4 regions of the Ensifer sp. NPDC090286 genome follow, and region 1 is predicted to be linked to each of the others. Evidence: riboswitches for the same ligand, from Rfam matches in the RefSeq annotation. Region 1 holds a riboswitch; each other region holds the start of a gene.
The links. Region 1 has a riboswitch for cobalamin ahead of nrdH (glutaredoxin-like protein NrdH). Riboswitches for the same ligand answer to the same signal wherever they lie in the genome.

Region 1 (4,864 bases):
TAGCCTTTTTTGGGTCGTGTCGGCCCCACATCCGCCTGCCCTCACCCTCTCCCCACGTGCGGGGAGAGGGTGAGGGGCAGCTTGGGCAGTTGCTGGAATGCAAAGTTACAGAGCGCAGGAAACGCAGCCCTGGACCTGCGTGCCCTCCAGCGCCATCTGGCGAAGGCGGATGTAGTAGATGGTCTTGATGCCCTTCTTCCAGGCGTGGATCTGGGCGCGGTTGATGTCGCGGGTCGTCGCCGTGTCGCGGAAGAACAGCGTCAGCGACAGGCCCTGGTCGACGTGCTGGGTGGCCGCCGCATAGGTGTCGATGATCTTTTCCGGGCCGATCTCGTAGGCGTCCTGGTAATATTCGAGATTGTCGTTGGTCATGAAGGCGGCCGGGTAGTAGACGCGGCCGATCTTGCCTTCCTTGCGGATCTCGATCTTGGACACGATCGGGTGGATCGAGGACGTCGAATGGTTGATGTAGGAGATCGAGCCCGTCGGCGGCACGGCCTGAAGGTTCTGGTTGTAGAGACCTCCTTCCATCACTGCCCGTTTCAGTTCCAGCCAGTCTTCCTGGGTCGGGATGGCGATGCCGGCCTCTTCGAACAGCGCCTTCACCTTTTCGGTCGCCGGCAGCCATTCGGCCTCGGTGTATTTGTCGAAATAGTCGCCAGAGGCGTATTTCGAGTTTTCGAAGCCGGCGAAGCTCTTGCCCTTTTCGACCGCCAGCCGGTTCGATGCGCGGATGGCGTGGTAGGTCACCGTGTAGAAATAGATGTTGGTGAAATCGATGCCTTCTTCGGAACCGTAGAAGATGCGCTCGCGCGCGAGATAGCCGTGCAGGTTCATTTGCCCGAGGCCGATCGCGTGGCTGTCGTCGTTGCCCTTTTCGATCGAGGGCACGGACGAGATGTGGCTCATTTCGGAGACGGCTGTCAGCGCACGGATCGAGGTCTCGATGGTCTGGCCGAAATCCGGGCTGTCCATGGCAGCGGCGATGTTCAGCGAGCCGAGGTTGCAGGAGATGTCCTTGCCCATGTGCTTGTAGGAGAGGTCGTCGTTGAATTCGCTCGCCTCGCTCACCTGCAGGATTTCCGAGCAGAGGTTGCTCATGGTGATGCGGCCGGCAATCGGGTTTGCCCGGTTCACCGTGTCCTCGAACATGATGTACGGATAACCGCTCTCGAACTGGATCTCGGCGATGATCTGGAAGAAGTCGCGCGCCTTGATCTTGCGCTTGCGGATGCGGGCATCCTCCACCATCTCGCGATACTTCTCCGTCACCGAGATTTCGGTGAGCGGCACGCCATAGACCTGCTCCACGTCATAGGGCGAGAACAGGTACATGTCCTCGTTGTTGCGGGCGAGCTCGAAGGTGATGTCGGGGATGACGACGCCGAGCGACAGCGTCTTGATGCGGATCTTCTCGTCGGCGTTCTCACGCTTGGTGTCGAGGAAGCGCATGATGTCGGGGTGGTGGGCATGCAGGTAGACAGCACCCGCACCCTGGCGCGCGCCAAGCTGGTTGGCGTAGGAGAACGAGTCTTCCAGCAACTTCATGACCGGGATGACCCCGGAGGATTGGTTCTCGATCTGCTTGATCGGTGCGCCCATCTCGCGGATGTTGGTGAGCGACAGCGCCACGCCGCCGCCGCGCTTGGAAAGCTGCAGCGCCGAATTGATGGCGCGGCCGATGCTTTCCATGTTGTCCTCGATCCTCAGCAGAAAGCAGGAGACGAGCTCGCCACGGCTCTTCTTGCCGGCATTGAGGAAGGTCGGCGTCGCCGGCTGGAAACGGCCGGAAATGATCTCGTCGACGAGGTCGCGGGCAAGCGCCTCGTTGCCGCGCGCCAACGCCATCGCCACCATGCAGACGCGGTCTTCGTAGCGTTCCAGGTAGCGCTTTCCGTCGAAGGTTTTGAGCGTATAGGACGTGTAATATTTGAAGGCGCCGAGGAAGGTCGGGAAACGGAACTTCTTCGAATAGGCGTGGTCGTAGAGATCGCGCACGAAGTTGAACGAATACTGGTCCAGCACTTCCTGCTCGTAGTAGCCCTCGGTCACCAGATAATCGAGCTTTTCCCGCAGGTTATGGAAGAAGACCGTGTTCTGGTTGACGTGCTGCAGGAAGTATTGCTTCGCCGCCTGCCGGTCCTTGTCGAGCTGGATCTTCCCCTCCTCGTCGTAGAGGTTCAGCATCGCGTTCAGCGCGTGGTAATCCAGCGCCGCTTCCGTCGCCTTCAGGGGGCGTTCGAGTGTTGTGACGTCCAAAATCGTTCCATCCCGTTTTTGACATTGGCGACGTCCTCGTCGGTTCCGAGCAGCTCGAACCGGTAGAGGTAGGGCACCCGGCACTTGGCCGAGATCACCTCGCCGGCGATCCCGTAGGTCGCGCCGAAATTGCTGTTGCCCGCTGCGATCACGCCGCGGATGTGAGAGCGGTTGCCCGCGTCGTTCAGGAAGCGGATCACCTGTTTCGGCACGGCACCTCGGCCATCGTCGCCGCAGTAGGTCGGTACGACGAGCACATAGGGCTCCGAAACCGTAAGTGCATCCTTACTTTCCTTGAGCGGTATGCGGGCCGCGCGAAGGCCGAGTTTCTCGACGAAGCGATGGGTGTTTTCCGAGCGGCTGGAAAAATAGACGATCAGCCCCATCGCTTCTCTCCTTCAGGAAAGCGCGCTGATCATGTCCGGGCGGAACCCCGCCCAATGCCGCTCGCCGGCGACGACCACTGGAACCTGCCGGTAGCCGAGATCCTGCACCAGCGCGAAGCCATCGGAATCCTCGGAAATATCGACGATGCGATAGTCGATGCCCTGGCGGTCAAGCGCGCGGGTGGTGGCGGTGCATTGGACGCAGGCGGGTTTGCTGTAGACTGTGATCGACATGGGTTCCTCGTGAGGGTCTGGCAAATGGGCGCAAAAAATCGGCGGGTCGCGCGAACGCGAACCGTGGGCTTGGCGATAGGGCACGAAACATCGCTCCCCGGTCGCCTCGATCGGAGTGGATGTCGGCAAGCTGGCCCAAGGTCGATTAGGCAGCCGGGCCGGCTCGTTCTGGTCGGGCGCTCCGGAATTTCCGCAGATGCGGGCTCTCAGGGCGCGGCCTTTCGATCAGGCGCGCAACAATGCGCACCCGTCCGCAGAAGGTGGATCTGAACTGGAAGAAACTGACATGACTTCACCCCGAAGCTTTCGACAGGCTGCCGGGGAGATGTCGAGACGATCGGGCAGGCTCATCCTGCCACGCACTCAACCCCTCCGGACACCCCGCCCGTGGACGTTTGTTGCTCGAGGCAGGTCTCCTGGCTTACGGGTCAAAGCTTCCATCCCGACCTTCCCGAGGCCTCATGCCTCAGTGGTCCAATTCCGGACAGTTGCTCGCCGTCTACAGTTGCGGGGGCAGCTACGGCATAGCCTGAGCGGAAAACCCGCCGGCGCACCGTATTCCCGTCTTAGCTCCCAATCCTTGCGAATCGGAAGAACCTCGAACACTAGATATAGTAGTTCATCGCAAATCTGCGTCAATAGGTTCTATATGCTGAAGGCGGGGGTGCAGCGGTCTTTTCTTTTTCGGTGTGGATAACGGGGAGTAAATGGCGGCGCGCAATCAATCCTGTGGACCGAGGGCGCCATTGAGCGGCGCCCCCGGCTTGCTCAGGCGGCGAAGGCCGCAACCGGGCGGTTGCGGCTGTCGACGGCCACCATCACGAAAGTCCCGGTGACGGTCAGCAGGCGCCCGCCGCTGAGCAGTTCTTCCGACCAGAGCTCGACCTCTATCGTTGTGGAACTGCGTCCGGTCCGGGTGACGCGCGCCAGCGTGTCGACGATCGTTCCGGCGGCGACACGCCGCTTGAAATCGCTCCTGCAGGAGGCGAGCACCATCGCTTTGCCGGTCAGCCGGGTCGCGGCGACGAAGGCCGCCTTCGTCATCTGGGCGAGTGCATCGCCGCCAAAGAGCGCGCCGGCGCTGTTGGTCTGGCCCGGAAAAACGATGTCGGTCATGCCGACGAAATCGGCGGCGGGAGCAGCCGGCGCGGGCTCGGCGAGCGGCGGAAGGTGCCAGTCGGCACCTTTGTCCCGCGGCATCCCAACCATGGTGAACTGTCCGCGTGAGCAAAGATCGCGGCCGCCGGTCGCAAGGTCTTCGGCCACCATCTCGACGTCGACGACCATCGAGCGCCGCCCGACGCGCACCGGGCGGCCAGAGAAACTGACGATCTGGCCGATGCGGGCGGGTGCGCGAAAGTCGATCCGGTCGCAGGAGGCGGTGACGAAGGGAACGCGGCCGTGGCGGGTGGCGACGATGAAGGCGATCCGGTCCATCAGCGCCAATGCGGCACCCCCAAAGAGGGTGCCGTGATGATTGGTGTCGCCGGGAAAGACGATATCGACGAGGGTCTGTGGCACCGGGGTTTCCCCCGACGCCGCTTCCGTGTGGTCCGTCATGCGCGAAGCGCCTTGCGGGGATCATCCGCGAAGGCCTGGCGCAGGGCACGCGCCGCCGCCACCATGTTGACAAGCGCCGGCCGGGTTTCCTCCCAGCGCCGGGTCTTCAGCCCGCAATCCGGGTTGACCCAGATCTGCGCCGGCGTCAGCCCCTCGGTCGCGCGCTCGATGAGGTGCACCATTTCATCCACCGCCGGCACCCGCGGTGAATGGATGTCGTAGACGCCCGGGCCGATCTCGTTCGGATAGGCACTTCCGGTGAAGGCGCCAAGCAGTTCCATCTTCGACCGGGAGGTCTCGATGGATATGACGTCGGCGTCCATCGCCGCGATCGCCGCCATGATGTCGTTGAACTCGGAGTAGCACATGTGGGTGTGGATCTGGGTGGCGTCGCCGACGCCGGCGGCGCTGAGGCGGAAGCACTC
Region 2 (4,864 bases), on a different contig from region 1:
GGCGATGGCGTCGATGTTGCGCGGCCCCGGCGTCGCCTCGACATAGTCGAGCACGACGAAGCGATCGTTCCTGACGGCATCGACATTCTTGAATGCCGCATTGGTCTTCATGAAGGCGATCTTGTCCTCGGCCTTCACCTCGCCGTAGTTGACGACGACCACCACTTCCGGATTGCGCTCGATCACCGGCTCCCAGGAGATCTCCACCCAGCTCTTTTCAACATCGTCCATGATGTTGGCGCCGCCGGCGGCCTCGATCATCGCCGTCGGAATGCCGAAGCGGCCGGACGTGAAGGGCTTTTCCTCGCCTGAATCATAGACGAAGACCCGTGTCGGCTTTGCCTTGCCGGCGTTCGCCTTGGTGATCTCGGCAAGTTGGCGGCGGTAGCCGTCGACCAGCGTCTCGGCGCGATCCTCGACGCCGAAAATGCGGCCGAGATTGAGAAGATCGACGAACATGTCGTCCATCGTCGGCTTTGCCTTGGCCATCACGTGGATGCAGGATTCGGTCAGCTCGTAGACGCCGATCTTGAAGGGCGCCAAGGTTTCGGGCGTGACCTCGCCGCCGACCTTCATGCCGTAGTTCCAGCCGGCAAAGAAGAAGTCGGCATCGGCGTTGAGCAGCACTTCCTTGGTCGGATACTTCTCCGAAAGCTCCGGCAGTTCCTTGACGCCTTCGCGCAGCTTCTCGTCCAGCGTCTTCCAGCCGGAAACGCCGGTATAGCCGACCATGCGATCCTGCAGCCTCAGCGCCAGCATCATCTCCACCAGGTTGACGTCGTTGGCGATCGCGCGCTGCGGCGCCGCGTCGAAGGTCACTTCGCGGTTGCAGCTCTTGACCGTGACCGGATAGGCGAGCGCCGGCGTGGCGGCGGCAAGCACGAAAAGAAGGGAAAACGGGGCAATATTGATCTTCATGAAATAGATCCCTGTCGAGGAAGTGAAAAGGAAAAGCGGGCGCCGCCGGCGGCGGCATTGTGAACGGTGGCAGTGACGCCGAAGGCGGCCGAAAGTTCGCCGGGGCTGAGCACCTCTTCGGGTGTGCCGAAGGCCGTCAGCCGCCCGGCGGTCAGGATCGCGACGTCGGTCGCAAACTCGGCGGCGAGATTGATGTCGTGCAGCGTCGAGACGATCGTCAGCTTCAACGTCTGCAGCAACTCGAGGATTTCGAGCTGGTGACGGATGTCGAGATGGTTGGTCGGCTCGTCGAGGATGATGATGCGCGGCTCCTGCGCCAGCGCACGGGCAATCAGCACCCGCTGCTTCTCACCGCCCGAAAGCGTGGAGAACTGGCGACCGGCAAGATGCGCGAGATCGAGATGCGCCAGCGCATGCTGCACCCGATCGCGGTCGAAATCGCTCCAGCCGCTCAAGCCTTCCCGCCGCGGAATGCGCCCCATCATCACGACGTCGCGCACGCTGAAGGGAAAGTCCCCGGGCATTTCCTGCAGGACGACGGCGATCGTCCTTGCCGCCTCGCGCGCCGAGATCGACCAGAGATCGATGCCATCGACCGAAACACGGCCGGCGTTCGGCTGCACCGCCCGGTAGAGGCAGCGCAGAAGCGAGGTCTTGCCGGCACCGTTCGGCCCCAGGATCGCAAGCCGGCTGCCCGCCGCGATCGAAAAGCCGATGTCCTTGACCAGCGTCAGCCCCGCGCGTGGCCCCCAGTGAAGGCCCTCGACCTTGAGTGCCGCTCCCGTCGCCGTGCAGCTCATGGGTTGATCCCTCCCTGCGCCCTCATTGGAAGTGCCCGCCGAGGTCTTCGGAAACGAGCATCGCTGCGGGGATGCGGGCAAGTGTCTTGCCTTTCAGCCCGCGTGGCCGCTCGGCCGCCCGCGTCATGCCATCGCCACGCTCCGCATAGGTTGTGGCAAAGCGTACGAGATCTTCGATATCCTCTTCCGGCGAGACGTCGCCGAAGAGATAGGTTGCCTTCCCCGTCGCCTGGAAGGCAATGGTGCAGGGCCGCGTGCAGGCCGCCATGCACACCGTGCCGGCAATCGAGAAGTCACGATCGAGCGGCGCGCCAAGCGCGGCAATGCTGCCGTTCAGCCGCTTGATCAGCTCGGCACCGGGCGCGCAGGGGCCACCGGTGAAGCGGCAATCGGTGCAGACCGTTATCTTGTGCTGTCGGAAATTCGGCTCAGCCATTCCTGCCCTCCGCCGGACTGACGGCAAGAGATGGCGAAACGGCAGAAGGACGGATAGCCGTCGTGCGAAAGCCAGTTCTTTTCCATCGGAACACCCCGTCCGTTGTGGTTGATCGGTTCGATGGCAGGTCTCCTGGCTCGCGGGTCGTGGCGCATCCACGTCTTCCCGGCTTATCGCCAGTGACATGGTGTGAATGCGCTTTCCGCTCACAGTTGCGGGGGCAGCCACGGTCTCGGCCCCATCAGGGTCGTCCGTTCCGTGTTCCCTTTTCAGCCGCCTCCGCATTGTCGCGGACGCAGCACCATCACCGCCTTCCTCGCATGAATCGGCAGGGGAGACAACCGCACGGCACAGGCGGGAAGGATCTATCAACATGCGGCGTATCGTCATGCGCAGTTTGTTATTAAATAACATTACATAACGCAAGCCGAAAATTGAGCGCCGGACACGATCCGACGCCCAACAGACGAAATCCGCCTTACGGCCGGCAGGCGGCCGTGCCGCCTCAGAACTCCGGCGGAAAGAGCTCGGCCGTCAGCGTCACCGCCACCGCTGCGTTGCCCGGCAGGTTGCGCACGCCGCAGACGGAGCGGATATGGCCCGCCCTTTCGCCAAAGGCGGCAGCCAGAAACTCGGAGGCGCCGTCGAGCACCTTCGGGTGGTCGAGGAAATCCTCGGTGCAGGCGACATGCCCCTCCAGCCGGACGATCTGGCGAATGCGCTCGAAACGGCCGAGATGTTCGTGGATCTGCGCCAGCGCATTGAGCACCGCCAGCTCGGCCGCCTTGCGCCCCTCGTCGATCGTCACCTCGCGCCCGAGCAGCCCCGTATGGACGAAGCGCCCGTCGAGCAGCGGCCCCTGCATCGAGACATGAAGCATCTCGCCCGCCTCGATCACCGCGCGGTAGGCGCCGAGCGGCTTCGGCGGCGTTGGAAGCTGAACGCCTAGCGCCCCCAGCCTACGGATAACCTCATCCATCATTGCTCCCCCCTCCTCGTCACCTTACGAACCGGCCGCGCTTGCGCAGACGATGCCGCGTTTCATCTCGACCCTCGAAGTTCTGTCGCCCCTATCGCAAGCAGAAAGGCCCACCGTTCCTTGCGCCTCCAGCCGTATGTTCAAGCATAGCCAAGAGAAAGCGCCTCATGCCTCACGTTGCGAGATAACATTACGAATTACAACACCAGAGTTGAAGTGCCGGCGCGACCCGGCCGCGCGCATCCGTGTTTCGATCGCATGCGGGGGACGCATCGCGGCGCCCGCCAAGCGCGCAGCCCAAGTAAAACCGCTGAAATGTAACATACGTTACGCTCACGTAACCCTATGGCGGTTGAGAATTTCGACGACCGAGGCAACAATTGCCGGGATTAAGATTGGGCATCGACACGATCCGGAAACAAGCTCAACTTAGCCGCGCAGATCCCAAAATGAAGTGATGGCAATTCAACTTTCTGAAGGGGACAGCAGTGAATCCCATCGATTTCTTCGTCGACACGCTTCGGACCTATCCGCCCGTCGCCATCTTCCTTGCCCTCGGCATCGGTTTCCTGATCGGCCCCATCAAGGTCGCGGGCTTCAACCTGGGCAATGTCACCGCCACGCTTCTGGCGGGTGTTCTCATCGGGCAGCTGGGCATCCAGGTTTCCGGTGATCTGAAATCAACCCTGTTCCTGATCTTCCTGTTCGCCGTCGGCTATGGCGTCGGCCCGCAATTCGTGCGGGGCCTTAGCACGGACGGACCCAAGCAGATCGCCTTTGCGCTCTCGGTCCTCGTGCTCTGCCTCATCGTTCCCTATCTCTGCGCGCTAATCGCCGGGCTTCCGCTCGGCTACGGCGCCGGCATGTATGCCGGTTCGCAGACGATTTCGGCGGCTATCGGCGTCGCCACGGACCAGATCAACTCGCTGGGGCTCACACCGGAACAGGCCAAGACCTTCTCCGACCAGATCCCGATCGCCTACGCGGTCACCTATATCTGGGGCACGATCGGCTCGGCGATCATCCTCGCCCAACTCGGTCCGAAGCTTCTCGGCATCGACCTGCCGGCGGCCTGCCGGGAATACGAGGCCAAGCTCGGCGGCGGCACATCCAGCAGCGAGCCCGGCATCACCAGCGCCTACCACGATTTCGGTCTTCGGGCCTATCGCGTCGACGAGGCGAGCGGGCTCACCGGAACGCCCGTGAAGGACATCCTTCCCGGCATCCGCGTCTTCGTCGAGCGCCTGCGGCGCGGCAGCCAGATCATCGAGGCCGATGGCAACACCGTGTTGCTGCCGGGTGACGTCGTCGCCTTCTCGGGCCGACGTTCCCTGCTCGTCGAGAATCTCGATTCGAAGCTTGTCGAGGTCGAGGACAAGGAACTTCTGAACGCCGAAGCCGAAGTCCTCGATGTCTACGTCACCAGCAAGGCGCTCGCCGGCAAGACGCTTGCGGAAGTCAGCACGATGGACTGGGCGCGCGGCGTCTATGCCCGCAAGATCATCCGTTCGCTGGTCGAGATCCCGGTCTTGCCCGGGACCACCGTCGAGCGCGGCGACATCGTCACCATCGGCGGGGCCAAGCGGCATGTCGAAGCGGCGATCAAGGCGCTCGGCTTTGCCGATCGACCTGTCGAGACGACAGACATCGCCTTCCTCGGCTGGGGGCTTTTCATCGGTGCAATGGTTGGCGCCCTGACCATTACGATCGGCGGCATCCCGATCGGTCTTT
Region 3 (4,864 bases), on a different contig from region 1:
ACCACTCAATGAAAGGAGTAACGCCAACACGCTCAACATCGCTTCAACCAGTCATTGCGCGCGGTCAGATTAGAAGACTGTAACACAAGATTGGATTTCGGCGACCGTTTGGGTGTAGTTGGCCTTCACTAAAGAGTGATTTTGCCGGGTCATGCATGAGCCCGGATGCCGACCGGGAAAGGCGGGATGCAGCAGCGTAGCGAAAATACCGAGCGATTTCAGATCGATCGATTGCAGCAGGCGGCGTTCGGCTATTTCCTCGAACATTCCGATCCGGTCACCGGGCTGATCGCCGACACTGCGTTGCCGGGCGCGCCGGCGAGTATCGCTGCGACCGGCTTCGGCCTTTCCTGCTACCCGGTCGGCGTCGAGCGCGGCTGGCTTTCGCGCGGCGATGCGGCGCGGCGGGTGGTGACGACCCTGCGCTTCCTTGCCCAAAGCCCGCAGTCCTGCCACCGGCAGGCGACCGGCTATCGCGGCTTCTACTACCACTTCCTCGACATGCGGACCGGCGCGCGCGCCTGGCAGTGCGAGCTTTCGACCGTTGACACGGCGCTGCTGATTGCCGGCTGCCTGACGGCTTGCGCCTATTTCCGCCGCGACGACGCGGTCGAAGGCGAGATCCGTGCGCTTGCTGACAGGCTCTATGCGCGGGTCGACTGGCGCTGGGCGCTCAATCGCGGCGATACGCTGACGATGGGCTGGCGGCCGCCGGGGCGGTTTTTGAAACATCGCTGGCGGGGTTATAGCGAAGCGCTGCTGCTCTATGTGCTGGCACTCGGCGCGCCCGAACATGCGATCGAACCGGAGCATTATGCGGCCTATGCCGAGGGCCATGACTGGATCCCCGTCGAGGGCCGGCCGCACCTGCATGCGGCGCCGCTCTTCATCCATCTCTTCCCGCAGGCCTGGCTCGATCTGCACGCGCTGGCCGACCGACCGATGCGGGAGCGGGGAACGGATTATTTCGAAAATACCCGGCGCGCCATCGCGTTGCAGCGGGACCATGCGCGTTCCAATCCCGGACACTTTGTCGGATATGGCGAACACCTGTGGGGCTTCAGCGCCTGCCATGCGCCGCGCGGCCGAGTGCGCTTTCGCGATGGGCGCCAGCAGCGGCTTTTCGGCTATGTGAACCGCGGCGCGCCCTACGGCCCTGATGACGGCACGCTCGTGCCCTGGGCGCCGCCTGCCTGCCTGCCGTTCGAGCCTGAGGCGGCGCAGGCCTCGCTGGTGCATATGGCGGAGAGTTATCCGGGACTTCTGAACGAGGGGCGCTTTCCCGGCGGCTTCAACCCGAGCCTTGGTGGCGGCGGGCCGGAGGGCTGGATCGATGCGCGGGTCGTCGGTCTTGACCAGGGCCTCGTTGTCATGATGATCGAGAACTGGCGAAGCGGCCTTGTCTGGACGCTGATGCGCGGCATACCGGCGATCCGCCTCGGCCTTCAACGAGCCGGCTTCGACGGTGGCTGGCTGCGGCAAAGGGAGGGTGCGCGTGGCAATCCGCCCGCATCCAGCGCCAAGGGATGAGAATGGGCAACGGAGACGGCATGCGCTTGAACGACCACCGGCCGACAGCGGAGATCGCGGCGGCATTTGCGCCGCAGGCGCTGGCCGTCGCGGACCATCTGCGTGCCCAGTTTCCGGATGCTGCCGTGTCACTCGGGCCGGACAGCGAATTCAGCGCACCGGGCGACTTCTGGGCTGCGGGCAGCGCTGGGCTTGAGGCGGGGATGGCCTATCAGGATTTCTTCGGGGTCGGCATGACTGACCGGATCCGGGCGGCGCATCTGATCGCCTTCTATAGCCGCCAGCTGAGCGTAGTCCTCGGCGCGTTCCATCTCGGTGCCGGGCTGCAGCTGGAGGTCGCCGGCATTCGTTTCGAGGATTGGACGCGGCTTCACCGTGGCGCCGCAATCGCGGGCAAATGCTATCATTTTTGCCTCCAGCCGCCGGCGACGGAGCGCAAGGGTGGAGAGGAGGGCGTCAGAGCTTTCGAGCGGGGCTTCATCGCTCATCTGACGCCCGTCATTGCAGTTCTCAAGGCACGGACAGGGCTCTCGAGCGGGGCGCAGTGGCGGCTCGCGGCGGATGCTCTGGCTGGCGCGTTCCTCGAAATCGGCCGCGCGATCGGAGATGAGGCGCGCGGCATGGCCGAGGCGCTGGCGATCGTCAAGCGACCGGGCTCGCGGCTCTATTCAGATGCGCTTTGCTACGAGCAGATTGCGGCTGTCGATCCGGCAAGTGGTGAACACATTTCGCGCCAGTATCGGATCCGCTGCGGCTGCTGTCTCTATTTCAAGACGGAGGGCGGTAGCTTCTGCGACACCTGCGTCCTGCTGGAGCCGGAAGATCGCCGTGCGCGGCTGGTGACCCATCTCATGCAAAACGGCGGGGCCTGAACCCCGCCGTCGGTTTGCTGACGATCCGTGATCGGCGATCACTATGCTTTGACGAAGCGCTCGTTGATGAAGCCGGAGACGACGCCGAGCACGATCCAGAAGGCGAGCGTGGTGGCGAGTGCGGCAACCGCAAACTCTGCGCCGAGCACGGCCGGAACGTTGCTGGTGATGTCGAGCGGCTGCGGCGCACCGTAGACATGGGGCGCTGCGATCAGCACGAGGCCCGCGACCTTGGAGACGATCTCCTCGCGCAGGACGACGAGATAAAGGCCGACAGCCGAAAGCGCCACCGTTGCGAGCCACCAGGTCTGGCGGTCGCCCAGTTCGGCGGCCGGAAAGCCAGGCAGTTCCGGCGGCAGGCCGATCGCCGGCAGCATGTGCACGGCAAGCCAGCCGCAGGCGCCCCAGAGCGCGCCGTTCCGAAGCGTGATCGGGTAGCCGATCACCAGGCTGACGCCGGCGAGCAGCAGGCCGAAGCCGGAACCGGTCACGAGGTTCGCGATCAGCGTGCCGGAGAAGCGGCTCATGCCGAACATGATGCCGCCTTCCTCGTGCTCGCCCTCATGGGCATAGGCCGGCGTGATCGGCGACAGCGCGTCGAGCAAGGCGCCGAGCGGCGACACGGCTTTGAGCGACGAATGCTGGTCGTGGTTTTCCGCGGCAGGCTGTGCCGCACCCGGTTGGGCGGCGGGCTGTTCGGTGGGGGCCGGAGCCTCGCCTTCGAATTCTTCCGCATGCAGGATCAGCGGCGTGACGCGCAATTCCTGGGCGCCGGTCATGAAGACACCGGCAATCAATCCAGCCACGATCGCGGCCAGAAGCGTTCTGACAATCATCTTGAAATCCCTCGATAACGACAAAAGCCACGCGCTGCGGCGTGGTCCTTGAGCCTTCCCATTTTGCCTGTGCTGCGGATGGCTTTCGCACGCCGGAAAAACCGGGATGCACACAAGCCGACATCCGGCTCGGGCCGGATGCGTTCAGGTCCGCAGATTGTTCGATGCGGAACGTTGTTGACGTTCCGAGGCATCGGTCAGTGGCAGGGGAAGCCGTAGGAGTGGCGGGTGTCGTGCGCCGTGTCGTGCAGCACGGCCGAGTTGGCAAGGCCGGCGCCGAAGACGAGGAATGCGCCGATGAACAGCGCGATGACGCCAGCGGTCAGACGATCGCTGAGGGAGAGCGGGGTGCTCGAAATGGTAGACGTAGCCATGACAACCTCCGTGATGGCATCGGGAAATTCCCGGTTGGGCCCTATGCCCGCATCGAGTGGCAGGTTTCCTGGCTCACGGCGTTGGGCGGGAAGCCCTCGGTCTGCCTCGCCTTCCCAGTTCGGCCGCCCTCTCGCGGCCTTTCCAGTGGCTTCTTCCGGATCGCTCCGGAACGGCAAGATCGACGTCGCTCTACAGTCGCGGGGTCGGCCGTGATTTGAATGCCCAGAGTGGGTCCATCCGTCACGTTCCCGTTTACTCCCGAAACGCGTTCGCGTCCCGGGAACCAATCGATCCCAGATGATTAGGATTCTGTCATGGAGTTGTCAATTGAGCCTGCGCCGCCGCGCGGTCCATCCGCGACAAAATCCTTGATGGTCATGCGCTTGTAGGCCTCGACGATCTGGTCGCCCTCGGCGCGCTCGACCGAGACCGCAAGCCGCATGGTGCAGTCGCCGAGATGCATGATCAGGAAGGCGGCGCTGTCGATTTCCTCGCGCGGCGTCGCCGGCACAAGCCGGGCCCAGACATCGGCCAGCAGCTTTCCGCCGGCGCGGCTTTGCGCAAGGTCGATTTCGCGCAGCGCCTTGTCGGCCTGCATCGCCGACCAGATGTCGCGCATGACCGGCTCGGCGAGGAACATCTCGTAATAGATGTCGAACAAAAGCGAGAAGGCGTCGCGCAGCTCGGCGATCGAGGTCACCTTGGCCAGTTCGGCCGCGATGCACTCGTTGCAGACCGCATTGTAGCGCTCGGCGAGCGTGCGCACGATCGCCGCCTTGTCGGGGAAGTACTGATACAGCGACCCGATCGATATTCCAGCCTTTTCAGCGACTTCGCTCATGCGCATGGCGTCGCTGCCCTTTTCCTGGATGAGCGCCGTCGCGCAGGCAAGGATCTGCTCGACGCGCTCGCGACTGCGCTTCTGGCTCGGTGTCCGGCGCAGCGCAGGCTCGTCGTCAGCGGGAAGCGTGGCGGGACTTGCATCTGGAATCATGAGTAATGCTCACATTTTGACTTGACTCCTAAAATACGAGGATTTATCACATTTGCAAATGTGAGAGATACTCATGTTTGTTGGTGGAACCTCAGGAGGAAACGATGTCTCAGAAAATCACACTGGTTTTGGGCGGTACCGGCAAGACGGGGCGGCGGGTGGCCGAGCGCCTTCGAGAGCGGGGCGTCGCGGTGCGCATCGGCGCCCGTTCGGCGTCGCCTTCCTTCGACTGGACGGAAGAGCAGACATGGGCGCCG
Region 4 (4,864 bases), on a different contig from region 1:
CGCCGGAACCTTGGCCGCCGCAAAGCCGGTGTCGACCTTCGCGTCGCCGACACGGATCACCATAACCATTCCCATCGCGAAATGGGGCGAACACTTGATCCCGTAAAACCCTTCCGCGTCGAACCGGATCTCAATCTCCTCGTTGATCCCGCCCTTGAAACCAGCGGCACCTTCGGGAACCATGCCGTCGACCGTCGCCGCGTTGTGGCCGCTGGTGGCAGCGATGAATTTCACCGTGTCGCCGGGGGCGACCTGGAGGAAGTCCGGCTCATAGACCATCGGTCCCGAAGCGTTACGGTTGAGCATCTTCACCTCGTGCATTTCGGCTTGGGCGAACTGAAAAGCGGTGAGAAACAGGGACAATCCGAGGAGAAGCACGCGCATGTAAATCCTTGCTAGGCTGAATGAAAGCGGAAGATGGAGGTTCCGTCCTCGGGGTCGACGACGATGCTCGCACGAACACCGAAGACAGCGGCGATCCGTTCGACGGTCAGGACTTCACGCGGCGGCCCCAGCGCCACCAGCCGGCCGACGGACATCATGCCGACGCGGTCGCAGCCAAAGGCCTGGTTGAGATCGTGCAAGGCGACCACGGAGGTTATTGGCAGGTCAGCCACCAGCTTCAGGATCGAAAGCTGGTGCTGGATATCCAGGTGATTTGTCGGCTCGTCGAGCAACAGAACCTGCGGCTGTTGCGCCAAGGCCCGCGCCAGGTGAACCCGCTGGCGTTCCCCGCCGGAAAGTGTTGCCCACGAACGGTTTTCGAAGCCCGCCATATCGGTATCGTCGAGCGCTTGCCCGACGATCCGGTCGTCTTCGGCCGACCAGGGCTGCAGCGGCGTGAGCCAGGGCGTGCGGCCAAGTTCGACCGCATCGCGAACCGAGATCGCTTCCGTCGTCTCGGCTTGCTGCTCGAGGAAGGCGATCAACTGGGCAGCCTGGCGGCGCGGCATGGCGTGCAGCATCTGCCCGTTGATCCGCACCTCGCCAGACGTCGACCGGACGATGCCGGCCAGCAGCCGCATCAAGGTCGATTTGCCGGAGCCGTTGGGGCCGACGAGGCCGAGTGTCTCTCCCTGCCGCACGGCGAGATCGACATGGGAAACGATCGCCTTGCCGCGGACGGACCAGCCGAGATCGCGTGCTTCCAGGATCATGATCGGCGCCTCCCACGGATAAGGATCAGGGCAAAGGCCGGTGCCCCAACCAGGGCGGTGATCACGCCGATCGGCAGCACCTGGCCAGGAACGATCGTCCGCGACAGGATATCCGCCGCGATCAGAAAGACCGCCCCGATGAGGGCGGTTGCCGGGCCGAGCCGGCCATGACGCACACCAACCAGGAAACGGGCCGCATGCGGTATCACGAGCCCGACGAAGCCGATGGAGCCGACGATGCTGACCATCACGGCCGTCACCAGCGCGGTAAGGCCGATCAGCACCACCTGGACGACCCGCACGGGCACGCCGAGCGAGGCGGCGGATTCCGCCCCGAAGGAAAAGGCGTCGAGCGCACGGGCATACCAGATGCAGGCGCCGAGCCCGACAAGGGCCACGGGCACGGCCAGCCAGACATCCGGCCACCGCGCACCGCTGAGGTTGCCGAGCAGCCAGAACATGATTCCCCGCGCCTGCTCCGCATTGGCCGACTTGGTGATGATGAAAGAGGTCAGTGCGTTGAACAGTTGCGATCCGGCGATGCCGGCAAGCACGATCTGCCCTGTTCCGCGCAGGGTGACCCCGCCACCGGCGGCACGGGCGAGGATCGCCACCATGAGGAAAGCCGTCACGGCGCCGACAAAGGCGCCGAGCGACATGGAGACCGCGCCGGCGCCGAGGCCGGCGACGGTGACAGCCACTGCGCCGGTCGAGGCGCCGGCGGAGATGCCGAGAAGGTAGGGATCCGCCAGGGCGTTGCGCAGGAGGGACTGGAGCACCATGCCCGAAACCGCGAGGCCCGCCCCGCAGCAGGCAGCAACGATCGCCCGCGGCAGGCGGTAGTTCCAGATGATCCCGACATCGATGGGATCGAGCCCATAGGTCGCGCCGAAAATCTTGTTCGCCAAGGTCTGGAGAACCGTCAAGACGGGTATCGGCGTTTCACCGATGCAGGTTCCGGCAAGAACGGCGGCAAACAGAGCCAATGTCCCCGTGGCTGCCCGGCCAAGCCGGGAAGCAGGGGCGCGCCGCGAGAGTCCGGTCTTCACTTCGCCAACCCGAAGTCCTTAAGCGCAGCTGAGAGAACTTCGATGCCGGCGACCGTTCTGATGGTGGCGTCCATCGCGTGCGCATCCATGACGACGATGCGGTTGTTCTTCACCGCGTCCATCTGGCTGGCAACCGGATCGGTCTTCAGGAACTCGAACTTCTTCAGGTAGTCGTCGGCCGGAAAGCGCCGGCGATCCATCTTGGCGATGACGATCATGGTGGGGTTGGCCTTGGCGATCGTTTCCCAACCGACGACCGGCCATTCTTCGTCCGAGCCGACCACGTTGCGGATGCCGAGCTTATCCATCATGTAGGCAGGCGCTCCCTTCCGGCCAGCCACATAGGGATCAATGTCCATCTCCGCGCTGGAGAACCAGAAGGCCGCAGACACATCCTTCAAATTGAGCGCCTTAGCCTGCTCGATGGCGTCGGCCTCACGCTTGGCGAGTTCTGCGACGAATGCCTCGCCCTTGTCTTGAACATCGAAGATCTGTGCGAGTTCACGCACGCCCTGATGGATGCTGGCAGTCGAGAAGAGCGCGCTGCGCGTGCCGTCCACACCCACCGAGTTGTCCTTGGCGACGCAGTCGGCCGGAAGGACATAGGTCGGAATTCCCACTTCGTGGAACTGGGTTCGGGTCGCAACGATCCCTTCGGGCCCGACGTGCCAGACGAACTGCACGGCGACGAGCCCCGGCTTCTTGGCGACGACGCTTTCAAAGCTCGGGTCGTTGTCCGCCAGGCGCGGAACCTTGGCATTGACCTCGGCAAATTCCGGCAGCACGTCATTGAACCAGACCGACGTGCCCGTAACCTTGTCGCCGAGGCCGAGCGAATAGAGAACCTCGGTTGCCGCCTGCCCGACGGTCGCCGAGGTCGCCGGCGCCTTGTCGAAGGTGATCGTCTCGCCGCAATTGTCCAGGGTCAGCGGATAGGCGGTGGGTTCGGCAGCAGCGGCGGTGGCGAAGAAGGCGAAGCCAGAGGCGGCAAGCAGGAAACGCGAAGCGGTCATGGCACATTGTCTCCGATCTGTTGATCGCGCGGATCGGAGGGGACGAGCCAGGACGCAATGATCGAACCGATGTTCTAGAGAACATCGACAGCCGGCACTTGTGGCGCGGCCAACGACATCGACAACCTCCCCGGACACCCCGCCCGGCTTGTTCAGTTACAGGTGTCGGTAGGTCTCCTGACTGACGGGTCTTGGCTCCCTCTCGGCCTTCCCGGACCATCGCCCAGTGGCATTTTCGAGAGAGGACTGGCCGCCTACAGTTGCGGGGGCAGTTTCGTTTCGCGGCGAGCCGCGGCGAATTCCCTGTTATTTCCTTTCGGAAACCGACGAGAACTCCCTACTCAACGAGCGAGTGGAGCGCAAGCATGAAAGCGGCGCTTTCGAAACCACCTGCCAAGAAAGGTAGAAATTCTTTCGAGTCTCGTAATTTCACTAAATATCACTCCCCTCAAATAGGGAGAACATTGCCGATTGTCGAAAACTATACACAAATGAATACTGTTTAAGTGATCCGTAATTCACACCATCTTCAGACTTACCCTTCAAGGCCAGTCTTCAGCCTGTCGAGAATGGTCACGGCATGGGCGGCATAGTCGCTGATCCAGCGGTCGTGAATGTGCTTGATCGGCAGCGCATTGAGATAGTTCCAGCGCTCGCGTCCTGCCCGCCTGACGATGATCAGCTCGGCGTCCTCCAGCACCTTCAGATGCTGCATCACGGTGCAGCGATCCATGTCTGAAAAGGCCGCACAGAGCATGCCCGTGGCCTGCGCCTCGCCCTTGAGACGATCGAGCATCGCCCGCCTGCGCGGGTGAGCCAATGCCTTGAAAACCAGATCGTCTTCCTGCTTGCTTGACATGTTATGTTTTTACAACATATTGAAACTGGACGCAACGGAGACGGCGCCGATGAGACCGGTTTGCGAGCTTTCGCGAGCACTCCAACCGAGCCTGATGGCTGGACGCAGTCGATCGGAGTTCAGCCTTCCGCCGACACGTCCAAGCAAACCGCCCAAAAGGGAGATGATTGAGAATGCTGCCTAAAATCGTTTCAATGGATGAGTGGCAAGCCGCACTCGAACAACAGATTGCCAGGGAGAAGGCACTCACCCGCGCACGCGATGGAGTGAGTGCCGAGCGCCGGCGCTTGCCGATGGTCAGGATCGACAAGGACTATTCGTTCGAGGGGCCCGAAGGCACGGTAAGCCTCGCCGACCTCTTCGACGGACGGCGGCAACTGATCGTCTATCACTTCATGTTCGCGCCCGGATGGAAGGCGGGCTGCGATGGCTGCTCCTGGGTCGTGGACGCGATGACCCATCCGGCCCATCTCAACGCACGCGATACGTCCATCGTGCTGATTTCGCGCGCGCCGCTGGAGACGCTGCAGAAATACCAGGCCCGGATGCAGTGGCAGCACCCGGTCTGGTACTCGTCCACGGCGAGCGACTTCAACCACGACATGGGAGCCACGGTCGCCGATCCGGATGACCCGACAAGGACCAGCGAGCGCCATGGCGTCAGCGTCTTCCTCAGGGACGGCGATCATATCTACCGCACCTATTTCAACGGTGCGCGTGGCGTCGAGTATCTCGGCAGCATGTGGACCTATCTGGATCTGACGCCCTACGGTCGCCAGGAAACAT

Region 2: linked by a shared signal. The riboswitch ahead of ACIQUG_RS05355 (DUF1636 family protein) and the one ahead of nrdH (glutaredoxin-like protein NrdH) in region 1 are both predicted to bind cobalamin.
Region 3: linked by a shared signal. The riboswitch ahead of ACIQUG_RS08035 (CbtB-domain containing protein) and the one ahead of nrdH (glutaredoxin-like protein NrdH) in region 1 are both predicted to bind cobalamin.
Region 4: linked by a shared signal. The riboswitch ahead of ACIQUG_RS31315 (ABC transporter substrate-binding protein) and the one ahead of nrdH (glutaredoxin-like protein NrdH) in region 1 are both predicted to bind cobalamin.

Annotation. Positions count from the first base shown of each region.
Region 1 is NZ_JBIVYF010000005.1:254,687-259,550, forward strand. Features, by position in the region: gene nrdE (class 1b ribonucleoside-diphosphate reductase subunit alpha) at 106-2,259, opposite strand; gene nrdI (class Ib ribonucleoside-diphosphate reductase assembly flavoprotein NrdI) at 2,229-2,645, opposite strand; gene nrdH (glutaredoxin-like protein NrdH) at 2,658-2,879, opposite strand; cobalamin riboswitch at 3,268-3,495, opposite strand; gene ACIQUG_RS25445 (acyl-CoA thioesterase) at 3,648-4,439, opposite strand; gene metE (5-methyltetrahydropteroyltriglutamate--homocysteine S-methyltransferase) at 4,436-4,864, opposite strand, start outside.
Region 2 is NZ_JBIVYF010000001.1:1,089,261-1,094,124, forward strand. Features, by position in the region: gene ACIQUG_RS05345 (ABC transporter substrate-binding protein) at 1-918, opposite strand, end outside; gene ACIQUG_RS05350 (ABC transporter ATP-binding protein) at 915-1,718, opposite strand; gene ACIQUG_RS05355 (DUF1636 family protein) at 1,741-2,154, opposite strand; cobalamin riboswitch at 2,259-2,475, opposite strand; gene ACIQUG_RS05360 (RidA family protein) at 2,660-3,136, opposite strand; gene aspT (aspartate-alanine antiporter) at 3,622-4,864, shown strand, end outside.
Region 3 is NZ_JBIVYF010000001.1:1,615,813-1,620,676, reverse strand. Features, by position in the region: gene ACIQUG_RS08055 (DUF1194 domain-containing protein) at 1-39, opposite strand, end outside; gene ACIQUG_RS08050 (glucoamylase family protein) at 187-1,530, shown strand; gene ACIQUG_RS08045 (ferric iron reductase) at 1,551-2,402, shown strand; gene ACIQUG_RS08040 (CbtA family protein) at 2,444-3,238, opposite strand; gene ACIQUG_RS08035 (CbtB-domain containing protein) at 3,436-3,612, opposite strand; cobalamin riboswitch at 3,653-3,916, opposite strand; gene ACIQUG_RS08030 (TetR/AcrR family transcriptional regulator) at 3,915-4,607, opposite strand; gene ACIQUG_RS08025 (NAD(P)H-binding protein) at 4,712-4,864, shown strand, end outside.
Region 4 is NZ_JBIVYF010000008.1:85,953-90,816, forward strand. Features, by position in the region: gene ACIQUG_RS31300 (pseudoazurin) at 1-384, opposite strand, end outside; gene ACIQUG_RS31305 (ABC transporter ATP-binding protein) at 396-1,157, opposite strand; gene ACIQUG_RS31310 (FecCD family ABC transporter permease) at 1,154-2,206, opposite strand; gene ACIQUG_RS31315 (ABC transporter substrate-binding protein) at 2,203-3,219, opposite strand; cobalamin riboswitch at 3,369-3,562, opposite strand; gene ACIQUG_RS31320 (ArsR/SmtB family transcription factor) at 3,755-4,078, opposite strand; gene ACIQUG_RS31325 (DUF899 domain-containing protein) at 4,252-4,864, shown strand, end outside.